Linked DNA regions of Heyndrickxia acidicola. The protein of the gene in region 1 binds, or shares a complex with, the protein of each later gene. Links are inferred from orthologs where the notes say so. Each region holds a gene or a part of one and is shown in the gene's direction. Other genes may lie near its edges. The genes, in order: metK and groL.

The links.
Region 2: the proteins of metK (region 1) and groL are in contact, whole or in part, in a cryo-EM structure (PDB 8P4O), measured with the Escherichia coli proteins. The link is inferred for Heyndrickxia acidicola from one-to-one orthologs.

Annotation. Positions count from the first base shown.
Region 1 is NZ_KV440953.1:4,710,030-4,718,389, forward strand. The notes cover bases 5,412-8,360. They hold metK (methionine adenosyltransferase), read left to right. Parts: upstream 5,412-6,262; coding sequence 6,263-7,459; downstream 7,460-8,360. Other genes in these bases: A5N88_RS25250 (hypothetical protein), read right to left, coding at 7,562-7,732; asnB (asparagine synthase (glutamine-hydrolyzing)), read left to right, coding at 8,130-8,360. In the rest of the region: A5N88_RS21960 (recombinase family protein), read left to right, coding at 1-1,363; A5N88_RS21970 (alpha/beta hydrolase family protein), read left to right, coding at 2,354-3,148; A5N88_RS21975 (DUF2584 domain-containing protein), read left to right, coding at 3,186-3,428; pckA (phosphoenolpyruvate carboxykinase (ATP)), read right to left, coding at 3,697-5,283. UniProt on the Escherichia coli protein: Catalyzes the formation of S-adenosylmethionine (AdoMet) from methionine and ATP.
Region 2 is NZ_KV440953.1:3,044,508-3,052,819, reverse strand. Bases 2,811-5,711 are described here. They hold groL (chaperonin GroEL), read left to right. Parts: upstream 2,811-3,394; coding sequence 3,395-5,029; downstream 5,030-5,711. Other genes in these bases: A5N88_RS14190 (O-antigen ligase family protein), read right to left, coding at 5,364-5,711; groES (co-chaperone GroES), read left to right, coding at 3,052-3,336. Outside these bases: A5N88_RS14220 (redox-sensing transcriptional repressor Rex), read left to right, coding at 1-435; twin-arginine translocase subunit TatC, read left to right, coding at 695-1,450; A5N88_RS14210 (YdiK family protein), read right to left, coding at 1,611-1,802; A5N88_RS14205 (CPBP family intramembrane glutamic endopeptidase), read right to left, coding at 1,799-2,530; more of A5N88_RS14190, read right to left, coding at 5,712-6,413; A5N88_RS14185 (alpha/beta hydrolase), read right to left, coding at 7,704-8,312.

The DNA of each region.
Region 1 (8,360 bases):
CATTCTGTTAGTTTTTATGTTTGACCGCTTGGGAAGGCGAGAGGATGAAACGCCATTAGTTGTAAGCTTTTTAAATGAAAATAACGTGGAAGTGTGGTCTGTGCAGGAAGGAAAGCGAAAGATAGACACCCACAGCGATAAACTTTTGAATTATCTTAGCTTTTGGCTTTCTGATAATGAGAGCCATAAAACCTCCATTCGTGTGAGGGAATCTAAAAAACAGCTTAGTGAGAGGGGATATTTCCAGGGAGGTGCAGTCCCTTATGGCTACAAACTGATTGATACCGAGAAATCACACTGGAAAAACAGGGATAAATGTATGAAAGAATTAGCAATCAATGAAGCCGAAGCAGAAGTGGTAAAATTAATTTTCAGTTTATATATTGATAGGCATATGGGGTATCGTAAAATTGTGGATTTCCTGAACGCTAAAGGATATAGAACAAGAAGCGCCAGGCTCTTTGGCGTAAGTACGATACAGGGTATTATGGATAATCCTGTATATATAGGAAGAAAAAGATATAAAAGCTTTGATCATGAATTTTTGGAACAGCCTTATAATGATAAACTCAGAATGCTTTCAGATGAAAGATTTAAAAAAGCAGCGGATCTTAAAAATAAGAGACGTGAAAAAATAAAGGATCAAAACAAGGAAGGGATTCCGTTGGCAGGAAAATTATTGTTTTCAGGCCTCGCCTACTGCAAATTTTGCGGTTCCAAGTTAAGCGGTAATTACCTTTATAGGAAGCACAGGGCAAAGGATCAAGGACAGTATGACACAAATGTTATTTATCGATATAGATGTCCTTTAAATAAAGGTGGCAATAACGGTAATCATGAACGAAGCATATGGGGGGCAAAAAAATATGATACACTGATAATAGACCAAATTAAAGCCGTTATAAGAACCTCAGATTTATCCCCTTTTATTGTGCATGCTCTTAGCCAAAAGAAGACAAAACAAAAACGTATTGAGCGAAATATAATGAATTTAGAGCGGGAATATGGACATCTAAGTAAACAACTAAACCGGCTTTATGCTGAAATAGCCAATTCATTAAGAGGGGAAAGTCCTTTTGCACCGGATCAGCTTTCACTGGCGATCGAGGAAGTGAATAGGAAGATTACAGAAAACAACACAAACACACAAAGCTTGAAAAGAGAAATGGAAACAGAAACAGTGTATGAATCTGCTACTCATAATCTAGTGAATGAAATAGATAAATGGGAAGAAAAATTTGATTATGCAGATGATGAATTAAAAAAGGCCTTGTTATCCCAAATTATCGAGAGGGTATATCTTGGCAAGGATGAAATTTCTATTGAATTCAAATGTATGCTGGAAGCTTTTATTGAAGGATAATAAAGTTAAAATTATTACTAAATAGGCTCTGTTAATCTTGCTTGTTAATTTCTTTGAGAGTGCATTTGGTACCAGAACGCTAAAGCATTCGCTATATTGGCAAAATCTATATTTTGAATGAGCTTCAGATCTTTATGTGGGTCAATGCCATGCTTCTTCAGCACATATTCTCCGACCATTTGAGGCATGCCCCCTTTACGCTGGCCGAGGAAGGTAGTGCCTTTTAATTGGTCCCAGGAGAAATTGTTTATTTTTTTTCTGGATACTAAAAAGGTGCCGTCAGTTTTGGTTAACTGAGCAAAATTGATAACCGGATCCTTTGTTCCTTGTTTATATACATAGATGGAGGTTTCAGATCCAACTAAAGCAATATCTGCTCCATTTGATAAAAGGGTGGTCATCGTTTTGTCTCCGCCCTGGGTGGTTTTTAAATCCACATCCAAGCCTTCTTTTTTGAAAAAACCTTTTGCGAGCGCTACATATTGCGGAGTATAAAAAATGGAGCGGGTAACCTCCGCTACTCTTACCTTTGTAGCAGCGTCATTGGCAGAACATGCTGATAAGGCAAAAATGAGAATGGCGGATGTCAAAAGTGCAAAACTAATTCTAAACAATTTTTTCATATGAGATCCTCCTTCGTTAACTGAGTTTTTGAGGGCGGGGTGAGGAAAATGTTCGGGCATCCCCTTGTGTAAAAACAAACTTTGCGAGCCATTGGGGATTCGCCTATCTTTTTCATATCGTATGAAAGTCCTGGGATTGTGTGAATGCCTATAAATGGAGTTTGGATACAAAGAATGGTTTTGATGAAGAAATAGCGGTATTAATAATTGAAGGCTGTTTTGAACTAGTGTTGGTATATGGATACTTACTGTCAGTTTTCAAAAAAAGTGTGCACACTTTTTTTATCTATACTTTGAGCACAAAAGAAGAGCCTAAACAATTGAATGATGATTTCTTCCATAAATAAGCAGATGAAAGGGGATTTTTATGCAAGGCTCGAGCGCAATGCTTGAAAAAAGGCGTTTTCCATCACCAAATCCACACGTTAGAATGTTTTTGGTAACATATATATCCGATGGGTTAAGGGTGAAGGGGCTGCTGGCAGAACCGGATGACGGCTCTGAGTATGATGGCTTTTTATATTTACGCGGCGGCATTAAAAATGTAGGAATGGTAAGGCCTGCGAGAATTGGCCAATTTGCCGCAGAGGGTTTTATTGTATTTGCTCCTTTTTACAGAGGGAACAGGGGAGGAGAGGGGAATGAGGATTTCGTGGGAGAGGACCGCCAAGATGCTTATGCGGCATTTGATCTCTTAAGGGAATATTCTCGAGTGATTTCCAACCGGATACATATATTTGGATTTTCAAGGGGAGGCGCAATGGCCCTCCATACGGCAATAGAACGGAGGGCTGCATCCGTGGTGACATGGGGAGGTGTTTCGGATATCGCATTAACCTATCTTGAAAGAAAGGATCTTCGCCGCATGATGAAAAGGGTTATCGGCGGAACACCTGCTAAATATCCGGAACGCTTTGAAGACCGTACACCTCTTTATCAAATAGACCGTTTAACAGCACCGGTATTAATCATTCATGGGTTACAAGATCAAAATGTTTCCTATGAACATGCCCGCAGGCTGGAAGAACGTTTATCGGCTCTTGATAAGCCAGTGGAAACCTGGAGCTTTCCCCAATACACACATTACTTCCCGCCCCATATTAACCGCCAAGTAGTGAGAGATTTGTGTTTATGGATGAAAAGCCAGGCCAATCCATGGTAAAATAGGATTATCAATCCTTACTTGGAGGTACATACAGATGGGTATGCCATTTGAATTAAATACAATGATTATTACAAAAGGAAAAGAACAAAGAATAAATGATAATACGTTTGTATTAGTAAAGAAAGGCTACAGGCTCTATCCTATAAATATTCCTACTGAGGTGCGCAGAAATATTGAAAACGAATCAAGCGGTACTGCCATCATAAAAAAAGTGGAATGGGAAGAAACCAAAACCAGTATTACATATGAGTTAATTTCCCTTAATTCAACGAATTGACCTTGCAGTGAAGGTATGATAACGAAAAAAAACCCGCCGATGGGCGGGTTTTTTGATCGAATAAGTATAAATTTTTTATTCAATAGGGTTTTAAACCAATGTAGTTGCTGTCTAGCTTCAACGCCTATCTGCTGGCGTATTTCTGCGTCTCCTCACTGCGATAAGTCAACATCTGCTCGAGAACGGCCTCGCTGCATTTCTTTTATCTCAGTCGAAGACTATGATATCGTACGCCGGTAAGGAAGGTGCTTTTGCTTTTCTTATAAAATCATCCTAAAGGAGCACCTAATTCAATAATATCTTTTGAAACGTGATCGAATTTCCGGAAGTTATCATTGAATTTCTGAACAAGCTCTCTTGCTTTGGCTTGATAGTCTTCCTGGCTTTCCCATGTTTTATTCGGCATTAAAACATCATCAGGCACACCCGGCACCTGAACAGGAATGTGCAAGCCAAATATCTCATCCTTTACAGTTTCCACATGATTTAGCTCGCCCTCTAAAGCAGCATGCACCATAGCACGAGTATAGCTCAGCTTCATTCTGCTTCCAACACCATACTCTCCGCCAGTCCAGCCTGTATTGACAAGGAACACCTGTACTCCATGCTCTTCAATTTTCTTCCCTAGCAATTCAGCATAGACAGTTGGCTCAAGAGGAAGGAACGGTGAGCCAAAGCATGCGGAAAAAGTTGCCTGAGGCGATGTGATTCCGCGTTCTGTCCCTGCAAGCTTGGATGTATAGCCGCTTAGAAAATGATACATTGCCTGCTCTTTTGTAAGCTTGCTGATAGGAGGCAGTACGCCGGATGCATCAGCAGTTAGAAAAATGATGGTGTTCGGGTGGCCGGCCACACTTGGATCAATAATGTTATCAATCGCTTGAAGTGGATAAGCAGCCCTCGTATTTTCCGTTAAGGATTGGTCTGAATAGTCTGGAACACGAGTATCCTGATGAACCACTACATTCTCGAGAACGGAGCCAAAGCGAATGGCATCATAGATTTGAGGTTCCTTTTCTCTGGATAAGTCAATGCATTTTGCGTAGCATCCGCCTTCTATATTAAAGACGCCATTTGGAGACCATCCATGCTCATCATCGCCAATCAGTTTCCGGTTTGGATCCGCAGATAATGTGGTCTTTCCTGTACCGGATAATCCGAAGAAAAGAGCTACATCTCCTTCCGGCCCCACGTTTGCTGAGCAGTGCATTGGCAAGGATCCTTTTTCCGGAAGAAGATAATTCATGATGGAGAAGATCCCCTTTTTCATTTCTCCAGCATACTCTGTCCCGCCAATCAGGATGATGCGGCGCTCAAAGGAGATAATGATAAAGGTTTCAGATTTTGTACCATCCACTTCTGGAACCGCTTTAAAGGTAGGGGCGGATAGGATAGTAAATTCCGCCTGATGGAAAGGAAGCTCTTCTTCCGTAGGGCGAATAAATAACTGATGGGCAAAAAGGTTATGCCATGCATACTCATTAATGACCTGAATAGGCAGTCTGTAGCTCCTGTCTGCACCGGCAAAGCCTTTAAAAACAAACACTTCTTCCTTATTTTGAAGAAAGCTGACCATTTTATGATAGAGACGATCAAATACTTCTGAGGAAATAGGCTGATTAACCGTTCCCCAATCTATTTTATCCTTTGTAGCGTCTTCCTCTACAATATATTTATCTTTGGGTGACCGGCCGGTGTATTTGCCTGTTTCTGCACAAACCGCACCGGTTGAGGTTAATATTGCTTCTTTTCTTGACAGGACCCTTTCAACTAATTGAGGTACAGATAGCTGCGTATATACATTAGGGCCATTTAATAATTCAGATATTTCATTTGAGATATCCAATGAATTCATCGATATTAACCTTCCTTTTTCTAGATATTTGTTTAATGATTGCTCTGCATGTAATTAGTATAACACATTTGAAATAATAATCTATACTATTTATTTGTTTTTTTATTTGTGCTATCGCAAAAAGGTATTTTGACTTATATAATTGGAAAACATTTTCAGGGTGGCTATTGAAATGAAAGCAATGAACGCTTATGGTAGGATTTGTTCTATTTTAATATGGGACTTTGTTGTTTTTTAGCTCATTCGTGTGAAACGTTGGTTTCACACGCCTTTCAGCTCTGCTGTAAAATGAGCTAAAAAACGAGCAGTTTTCAATTTAGAAATTTTAATAGAACCTATTATAAAGAACTTGGGACATATTATGAATATATTTCTTTTCATAAGGGACAAGGTAATAAGAAGGTTCCAAATAAAATTGTTTTTATCTTCTCTCATTTATTTATTGACACTCCATGTCAAATTGAGTATGATTTTACCTTGTACGGATACTCTTATCCCGAGCTGGTGGAGGGACTGACCCGATGAAACCCAGCAACCTGCCTCTAGGTACAGCCAATACATTCTTTTCTAAAGGATGCCAAAGCTTATCTAGGCAAAGGTGCTAACTGTTGCAAGGTTCAATCCTTGAACGATAAGAGTGAAAGGCGCGATTTTTGATCTAAACCTTTCCTCATTAGCTAAGCACAGGGAAAGGTTTTTATTTATGGAAAAAAGCGCATAACCTCTATTGGGCTGGATTTTTTTAAAGGGCTTTCGTAATAAGCGTTGTTGTTACATTTAAAACACAAGGCTGGGTTTGCAAACCTTTTTTAAGAGCAACTTAGTCATTGTACAAAAAGCAACAATCTATGCGAAAACCAGCATGATAAAAATCCGATGTTTATTTCATACTATTAGGGAAATGAGTACCGTGAACTAAATATAGAACTGATCCACAGGAGGTATTAGCCTGTGAATTCCATTCAAGGGAGGAAGAAAGATGTCAAACAAACGTCGCTTATTTACATCTGAATCAGTTACCGAAGGGCATCCTGATAAAATTTGTGACCAGATTTCCGATTCAATTTTAGATGCGATTCTTGAAAAGGATGCGAATGCTCGTGTAGCATGTGAAACTTCTGTTACAACAGGCCTTGTTCTTGTTGCCGGTGAAATTACAACAAGTACTTATGTGGATATTCCAAAAATTGTACGTGAAACAATTAAAGGAATTGGCTATACTCGTGCAAAATACGGCTTTGATGCTGAAACATGCGCAGTATTAACCTCTATTGATGAACAGTCTCCGGATATTGCGATGGGTGTCGACCAGGCACTTGAAGCACGTGAAGGACAAATGACTGAAGAGCAAATCGAAGCGATTGGTGCGGGTGACCAAGGTCTAATGTTTGGTTTTGCCTGCAACGAGACAGAGGAACTAATGCCTCTTCCAATTTCTCTTTCTCATAAGCTTGCACGCCGTATCGCTGAGGTTCGTAAAGAAGAAATTTTAACTTACCTTCGTCCAGATGCAAAAACACAGGTTACAGTAGAGTATGATGAAAACGATAAGCCTGTTCGTATTGATACCATTGTCATTTCTACACAGCATAACCCTGAAACTACTCTTGAACAAATTCAAAAGGATGTTAAAGAATTTGTTATCAATCCAGTTGTGCCTAGTGAGCTAATCGATGAAAATACAAAGTATTTCATTAATCCAACCGGCCGTTTTGTTATTGGCGGACCACAAGGAGATGCTGGTTTAACAGGACGTAAGATCATTGTTGACACTTACGGCGGATACGCTCGCCACGGAGGCGGTGCATTCTCCGGTAAAGATCCTACAAAGGTTGACCGTTCAGCTGCATACGCTGCAAGATACGTAGCGAAAAATATCGTTGCTGCCGGATTGGCTGAAAAATGTGAGGTTCAGCTTGCGTATGCAATTGGTGTGGCGCAGCCGGTATCCATTGCAGTTGATACATTTGGAACAGGTACTGTGTCAGAGGATGCATTAATTGATGCAGTTCGTTCAAGCTTCGACCTTCGCCCCGCAGGCATCATTAAAATGCTTGATCTTCGCCGTCCTATCTATAAGCAAACAGCTGCTTACGGACACTTTGGACGCACAGACGTAGACCTTCCTTGGGAACGTACAGATAAAGTAGATGCACTTCGTGAATTAACTAAGTAATAAAGGTAAAGGAGTTACAAGTCAAATTGTAACTCCTTTTTTCTATGGCTGGAATGGGGGATCGAACTAGAGAAAAAGTACTTCTGATCTGGATGAAGGACGTTAGAGTGGATTGGTGAAGAGGAAAAGTCCTTCATCGCCGTCATGAAGGCCAAAATAGGCTTTGGACCAAGTGGTTTGGTCCTTCATTGCCAACATGAAGACCAATTTGAGCGATTTACGAAGTGAATTTTCCTTCACCTCCAGCATGAAGCCGTCTCTGTGCCAAGCCATGGTTATTAGACCTATCGCACCATGGCAGCCAAATCAAACTTCCTATGTCCCATACGCCCCGTTTAATCTTTTCGCTCAAAACAAGCGACTGTTTTCTAAACAAGAAGGAAATACGGGTAAATGTCTACTGCAAATCTGGATGAAAAGTGGTAGTATTATAAAGTGCATTTTTTTATGACAACTTTTATAAAAAAATCTCTTTACATGGTTTGTGTTTTTTGTCACAATCCTTTTTAAGACCCCCAGGTATCTTATTTTCTTTTCGAAATGTTTACTTAGGGAGCGGACATCGTTCTGAATTTCACAAAATTTATAAACGGCGTTTAAAATACTTATAATGAGAGTATTGAAAGGCCGTACCATTAAACTATCCTTAATTAAAGCAGGTGACCTACATATGTGTGGATTTATTGGATGCATACATGACAAAGCATTTGAACGGACAAACAACGATCAGCAGTTGTTTAAAAATATGAATAATATTATTACGCACCGCGGACCTGATGATGAAGGGTTCTATGAGGATGAACATATCCAGTTCGGTTTTCGCAGACTGAGCTTTATTGACCTGGAAGCGGGCCATCAGCCGTTGACTTATGAAAATGAACGTTACTGGATTGTCTTCAAT
Region 2 (8,312 bases), 1.7 Mb from region 1 along the record:
CGAAAAACGCTTGATCAGGATGAAACGACAAAAGTGGCACTCATTGGTGTGGGAAACTTAGGAACAGCATTTCTGAACTATAATTTTTCTAAAAACAACAATACGAAAATAGAATTGGCCTTCGATGTGGATCCTGATAAAATCGGCACCAATATTTGTGAAGTTCCTATTTTCCATATGAGTGAGCTTCAGGAACGTTTAAAGAAAGAAAAAATTTCGATTGTTATTATGACGGTACCAGCAGACTCTGCCCAAAAGGTAACGGATCAGTTAACTGAAACAGACATCAGAGGTATATTAAATTTTACTCCTGCAAGACTGAATGTACCGGGGAAGATAAGGGTCCATCATATTGACCTTTCAGTGGAACTGCAATCGTTTGTCTACTTCTTAAAGCATTATCCTAATGATTTTGAAGTAACACAGGAAAGTTGAAGATAAAATAGCCAAAATTCTCATAATTCGATATTATGGAGATGGGGGGTGGGGCAATGAGACCAGCAAATATGGTAGCATTGTATTCATTGTGATAATGCCTGTTTTTATTTATGGTGCAGGAAGGCTATTTAAGAAAGGGAGAGCTTTTGAAAAAGATTTAAGCGTATTCAAAAGTGAGCTAATGGAATCTTTAAAGGCATATCAAAAAGATCATTTCATTCAAGGCAATGTCAAGAAACGATAGGGTGAATCAGTTATGAACCAGAAAAACATGACATTCATTGAACATATGGAAGAGTTTCGTAAAAGGCTTTTCGTTATTGTTATTTTTTTCTTGATTGCTTTAGTAGGAAGCTTGTTTATCGCACAGCCTCTTATAAGAATCCTGCAGCATACCCAGGATGCAAGATCGCTTACCCTGAATGCCTTTCGGCTGACCGATCCATTTATGATATATATGGAAATGGCTTTTCTAGTCGCATTGATTATCATTATTCCCATTATTCTCTATCAGTTATGGGCGTTTGTCAGCCCTGGCCTCTTGGAAAAAGAACGAAAAGCAACGCTCGCCTATATTCCAGCTGCTATCTTTTTATTTTTAGCGGGACTGGCTTTTTCCTATTTTGTGCTGTTTCCACTTGTTTTGCGATTTATGTTGAAGCTGTCCCGCCAAATGGGCATTCATGCTGTCATTGGAATCAATGAATATTTCCAATTCCTATTCCATATTACACTGCCCTTCGGCTTTTTATTTCAAATGCCTGTGGTTATGCTGTTTTTGACAAGATTGGGAATTGTTACACCAATGCTGCTATCAAAGATTAGGAAGTATGCTTATTTTGCATTGATTGTCATTGCAGCTTTCATTACGCCGCCTGATCTATTGTCACACATGATGGTATCTGTACCATTGCTCCTCCTGTATGAACTGAGCTTATTTATTTCTAGAATTGGCTATAAAAAGGCGATGGCAGCAGAAGCAAGGTACACTTTGGAGCAAACTGAAATATAAATGATCAGGCCTGCAGAAGAAGCTCCTGCCTGTGCTTCCAGCTAAAGAAACTGCCAGAACACATATCTTATTGATAGCTTGGTGTTCTGGCAGTTTTCGTTGTTTAAATAGGATGAAAATATAAAAGTACTGAAACATTTTCTTTTTCAGCATCAGGTCGTTATTTTCGTTGATTTCTTATTAAAATATAATAAGCAATGATTTTAATACCGGCACCCAAATCCAGAGTGGCAAGAAAAATAATTAAAAAGGGAAATAGACCCCAGCCGCTTGACTGAACCTGCTGGGTGGCAAAATAGGTAAACAGTATGCCAAGCAGGCAATAAAAAACACCTGAGAATAAAGGCCTCATGAGAAAAATCCTCCAATAATACCTTGAACACTTTTAATTTGGTCATGCATCTGCCCTGTTAGAGACAACTGAATCAGGACAACAACTGTATTCATCACTACATGGGCTATGGTGGATACAATAATTCGTCCTGTCTTTCTATATAGGTAGGCAAAGGTAAAGCCCATTAATGTATAAACAATCAGATGGGTAATGTCCTGGTGAGCCAATGCAAAAAGCAATGAACTGATCGTAGCGGATATATTAAAAGAGAATTTCTTATAAAGGGATCCAAAAATGATTTTCCTAAACACAATTTCCTCTAATATAGGACCAACAATGGAACTGACAATAACGACTAATGGCAGGCTTTCAATTAATGCCAGGATCCTATCTGTATTTTCAGAAGCTGCATTTACACCAATTAAATGCTCAATAATGGCTCCTGCATATTGGGCGGCAAATGCCATGAATATCCCGCCAACCGCCCATAATAATGACTGGCCAATGGGCATAGGGCTGATTCTCTCCTCCTGATTGCGTATCGACTTTTTGTAAAGAGGAAGAATAATAATCAATGCGGCAATAAAACTAATGACAATCCAGCTGGGAAGGGCGATATGTGCCATTTGTGCTTTTGATTCATGAAAAACATAGATTCCTAAAGCGGCAACAACCGGTATTCCGATAATGCCTGAAAGCTGCATAACAATATATGTGATTAAAATATAAATGTACTCTTTTTTCACGTCATGTATCCTTTCCTGTAGCTTGTAATGTATATGGAAAAGAGTTCATTCGGATCTCATGTAAAAACCAGAACACTGTCCATTCTACTATTGTACAGCAATCTATTCAAATGAGAAGGCTGGCGCAAAACTCCGTTATATTTTATGAGAAATGTATTGCTGATATGTATAAGGATAAAAAGGATACATAAACTTTGATGGTGCCTGTGTTTTCGTAAGGTTCTTTTCGTAAACTATGTTACTATTTGACACAAAAATGATTGAAAATCCAAATTCAGTATTAATGCTTTTGAATAACCTTCGAAAAGATGCCGCGAAGATAGTCCGCATACGGAAAGTTTCTTTGTACATAAAGCACCAATCTATGCGAAAACAGTCTTTTGTAAAATTATTAAAAAATTTAGGTTTACAGACTTGCAAAATGTGAGTGAATTAATTATTATAATAATTGTGTTAGCACTCAGAGATGTCGAGTGCTAATAAAGAAAATTTACATACTATTTTTGAGGAGGTTGTTTCACTTGTTAAAACCACTAGGTGATCGCGTCGTAATTGAATTAGTAGAATCAGAAGAAAAAACTGCTAGCGGTATTGTTCTGCCTGACTCTGCAAAAGAAAAACCACAAGAAGGCAAAGTAGTGGCTGTAGGTACTGGACGTGTTTTAGATAGCGGTGAGCGTGTTGCGCTGGAGGTATCTGAAGGCGATCGAATCATCTTCTCTAAATATGCTGGTACAGAAGTGAAATACCAAGGCACAGAATACTTAATCCTTCGTGAAAGTGACATTTTAGCTGTACTAGGCTAATCTGGTTTGTTTATAAAGCATAACTAAATCATTAGAATTACGAGGAGGTAAAGTTAAAATGGCAAAAGAAATTAAATTCAGCGAAGAAGCTCGTCGTGCGATGCTTCGCGGTGTAGATAAATTGGCAGATGCAGTAAAAGTAACATTAGGACCTAAAGGACGTAACGTCGTTCTTGAGAAAAAATTCGGTTCTCCGCTTATCACAAATGATGGTGTAACGATTGCTAAAGAAATCGAATTAGAAGATGCATTTGAAAACATGGGTGCTAAATTAGTATCTGAAGTAGCAAGCAAAACAAATGATGTTGCCGGTGACGGAACAACAACTGCAACTGTTCTTGCCCAAGCAATGATTCGTGAAGGCTTGAAAAACGTAACAGCTGGCGCAAACCCTGTCGGCATCCGTAAAGGGATTGAAAAAGCTGTAACAACTGCTGTTGAAGAGCTTAAAGCAATCTCTAAGCCAATCGAAAACAAAGAATCAATTGCACAGGTTGCTGCAATCTCAGCTGCTGATGAAGAAGTTGGCCAACTGATTGCAGAAGCGATGGAACGTGTTGGCAACGACGGCGTTATTACAATTGAAGAATCAAAAGGCTTCTCTACAGAACTTGATGTAGTAGAAGGTATGCAATTTGACCGCGGCTATGCTTCTCCATACATGGTGACAGATTCTGATAAGATGGAAGCGGTTCTTGATAACCCTTATATCTTAATTACAGACAAAAAGATCTCAAGCATTCAAGAAATCCTGCCTGTACTTGAGCAAGTCGTTCAACAAGGCAAGCCATTGCTTTTGATTGCAGAAGATGTTGAAGGTGAAGCACTTGCAACTCTAGTTGTGAACAAGCTTCGCGGAACATTCAATGCTGTAGCAGTTAAAGCTCCTGGATTCGGTGACCGCCGTAAAGCTATGCTTGAAGACATCGCTGTTCTAACTGGCGGTGAAGTAATTACTGAAGAATTAGGACTTGATCTTAAATCCGCTACAATCGATTCTTTAGGCCGTGCAGCTAAAGTAGTTGTTACGAAAGAAAACACAACGATTGTTGAAGGTGCTGGAGATTCTGCAAACATTTCAGCCCGCGTAAACCAAATCCGTGTTCAATTAGAAGAAACTACTTCTGAATTTGACCGTGAAAAATTACAAGAGCGTCTTGCTAAGCTTGCAGGCGGCGTTGCAGTGATAAAAGTAGGTGCTGCAACTGAAACAGAATTAAAAGAGCGCAAGCTTCGCATTGAAGATGCTTTAAACTCAACACGTGCAGCTGTTGAAGAAGGTATCGTTTCCGGCGGAGGAACTGCTTTTGTTAACGTTTATAACAAAGTTGCTTCCATTGCTGCAGAGGGCGATGTGCAAACTGGTATTAACATCGTACTTCGTTCATTAGAAGAGCCTGTGCGCCAAATTGCACACAACGCTGGTCTTGAAGGATCTGTTATCGTAGATCGTCTTAAGAAAGAAGAAGCAGGCGTTGGTTTCAATGCAGCTAACGGCGAGTGGGTAAACATGATCGAAGCTGGTATCGTGGATCCTACTAAGGTTTCTCGTTCTGCACTTCAAAATGCAGCCTCAGTAGCAGCGATGCTATTAACAACTGAAGCAGTTGTAGCTGACAAACCTGAAGAAAACGGCGGCATGCCTGATATGAGCGGCATGGGCGGAATGGGCGGCATGGGTGGAATGATGTAATTCTTCCCTGAGGCCTACAGGTTTTAGGTGAAAATAAAAGCAGGTATGTTCGTAGAGGCCTATCATTTTTATGAATGATAGGCCTCTTTTTTGATGATAAAAGAAGAATGTATATTAGAGCTTCGTTAAAGGACGCTGTTGTTCTTTACTGTAAAATGAGATGGAAAACGAGCAGTTATCAACATAAGAAGCTTTAAAAACCATATGAAAAATCCACGGTCTTATTCGTGCTATCAGGCGGCTTCCGTATAATAAAAAAGAACATCCAGTGCTCCCCGGAGAATATGGGAACGCTGGATGTTCTTTAGGTTCTCTATTTAGTTGACAAAAACCTTCAAATGGCTTTCTTCAAATATTTACCAGAACCATTCAATTGATTCTGTATCTTAAATCGTATAATTGATTTTTTATCGGTATAACTTCTCCAGAATGAAAACAGGAAAATCGATATTAGAGCAATTTGAGGAGAAAATAAAGGTTCATCAAAAATGCCAGTTAAAATACATACCGGTAATGCAAACATAAAATACTCATCTAATGGTTTTATTTTACGGATAAATAATAATAGGTATTTGTAAAAGTTTACGATTAAAAGAAGGAAAAATGGTACACCGCCTACAATTCCATATTCCGTTATAGCCCCCAAATACATATCGTGCGAATGCGGAATATCTGAGAGTGAGTGCGGAATCTTTTTATACGTAAGCTGCAATAGCTTCGTAAATTCTTGCTGGAATCCCAGTGGAGTCGTTCCGAAAACCGGGTGAAGCTTCCATAATTTAAAGCTGAATTCCCATATTTGTTTTCTGTTATTCATTGAGTGATCCACTAATGCACTTCTCGGCATCAAGTTAAACAGCCGCTTAAATTGGAGCAGTGATACAATCGCAATCATCATAAAAGCAGTTTTATTCAGCCTTATTAAAAAGAGCATATATAGAAGGCACATGACTGCAAATCCGGAACGTGATCCTGTATCGAAAATCCCGAAAGAAAGAATAAATAAAATGGGAAGATGCCAAATAATCGATAATGATTGTTTTTTTCGTATAGCAATCAACGTTTCCGCAAGTAAAAAAGCTAAAGAAAGTAACAGCAGATACATATTGAAATTCGGATTATAAAAACAACCGGTAAGTCGTGTATTGTCTTGTGTAGCTGTATCACCAAATAAAACAGTACCAGTCAGCATCCCTGCAAAATTAGAAAAATGTATCCATTTTGTAGCCCATCCAATAAAACAGCTGTACAGCCCGCCAAAGATGATTAGCCAGCGATATTGTTTGAAAGAAACCTTAGATTCTTTTGAAAGAGTTTTTACATAGAGGCCCCAATATCCGATAATCATGATACTTACGAGTATATATGATATATTCTTCAGCACAATCGAAGCACCGATAGAAGCAATAAACATACAAAGAAAAAAGAAAAAATCAATAGTAAAAAGCTTGTACGTCTTTTCCCTGGAATTTTTATAAAAAGATTTGATCCCTATCATAAATAATAGGAAAAGCCCTACAGGAGGTAATATAAAGCACAGAACCAAACTGCTTAGCAGCAATTCTCTTTTGAAAAAATGTATAATATATTTCATTTAGATAACCCTATACTAAATCGCGTTATAGTTTTGATTGATATTATAATGCTCATTGTTCTAACTCCTTTGTTTTACTGTGATAAAATCGTATCTTAAAAAAATTAGATTTAGATAAGAATGATTAAAAACAGATTAAAAAGAATAGGAATGGTATTCATAAAACATCCATTTTGTCTCTTTCGTTTATACCCGTTTGCTTCCTTGCAGTAACCCTCTTGCTAACAAGAACCTCATTTTATTTTTTGAATTCATTGAATGTATTCCTTCTTTTTTTTCAACAAAGCCATCATTTCATTTTGCCAACTTTTTGACGTAAAGTAAATGATAAAGAACATGAAAAACCCTAAATGGGGTGTCAACCATTGAGGGTTGTGAAATTTGAGCATCTTGCAGTAACCACACATCTATTAGTTTAACAGAAAAAATTAACTTTTACTTAAAATTATACAAATACAAGAGATTACCAAATACTTTCCTTCGATCATTTCTGCCGTTTTTCAATATAGAATGTTATCTGAAAAGCCCCTTGAATAGGGATGATTTTATATAAATCGTTGATGTTCGTCATGGAACTGTAAGGTAAAATCGCTAATTTTCGAGCCTTTTTTTCACAAAAATTTTTTCAAAAAAGATATAGTGCTATAGTCTGAAAAAATGAGTAATTTTGCAAGCTTTTGAATGGTTTCTATCGAAGGCTGTCAAAATGAGAATTAATTCAATGCAAGAAAACTTGAAGTTTCACGAACAAACTTTTATTTTTATTCCATATGTAATAATTTAATTTATAGTAACCCAAATAATCAAATTTAGGAATAAATTTAATACAGGGAATAGCTTAATTCAAAGGGGACTAGGCTATTTTATTTTTTAGCTCATTCGTGTGAAAGGGCTGTTTCACACGAATGAGCTAAAAAACGAGCAGCTATCAACATTGAAATTTAACACAGCTATTTTCAAAAACAAAAAGCACCGCAAATACGGTGAGAATCAATATACATTTACTTTGCATTTTTAGTTGTAAATTCACGTTTTATAATAGGAAACCAGTTAATCACATCCGATCCTATTTTGTTCAATTTAATGATATTTGTTTAAAAAACCAATGACCGTTTGAATGACTGTTTGAACTTCACAATCCTGGCAAATGTGGTGCTTTGAAAGAGGAAGATAATGTATCTCTTTTTCCGTTGATGACGCAACAGAATAAATCAATTCAGAACTTCTGGGATCGACAGTTTCATCCTTTTCACCATGAATGATACAAATCGGAATGGAAATATGATGAAATATCCTTTTTGCTTGACGAACGATTTTGTTGAATTGGAAAACATTGTAGATAGGAGTAGAACGAATGAAGGATTGATTATTGAGAGGCGACTGTTCAGACAACGAAAATGTCTTTCTGTTTTGTTGAAAAAATCTCTCTGCCTTCAGCTTTAATAATTTTGGAGTAAGTATGTATACCGCCGGCGAAAGCAATACCAGGGTGGATACTTGTTGCCGGTTTGCAATAATAGAAGCAATCATGGCCCCCATAGAAAACCCCATCAAATGAATCTTCTTATTTTCTGCCATTGCTTTTTTGACCACAATTTCAATCATTTGTATCCATTCTAAAGCAGTGACTTTCGACATCTTTTCTTTGTTCATACTGTGTCCTGGTAACAATGGGGTAATTACTTGGTA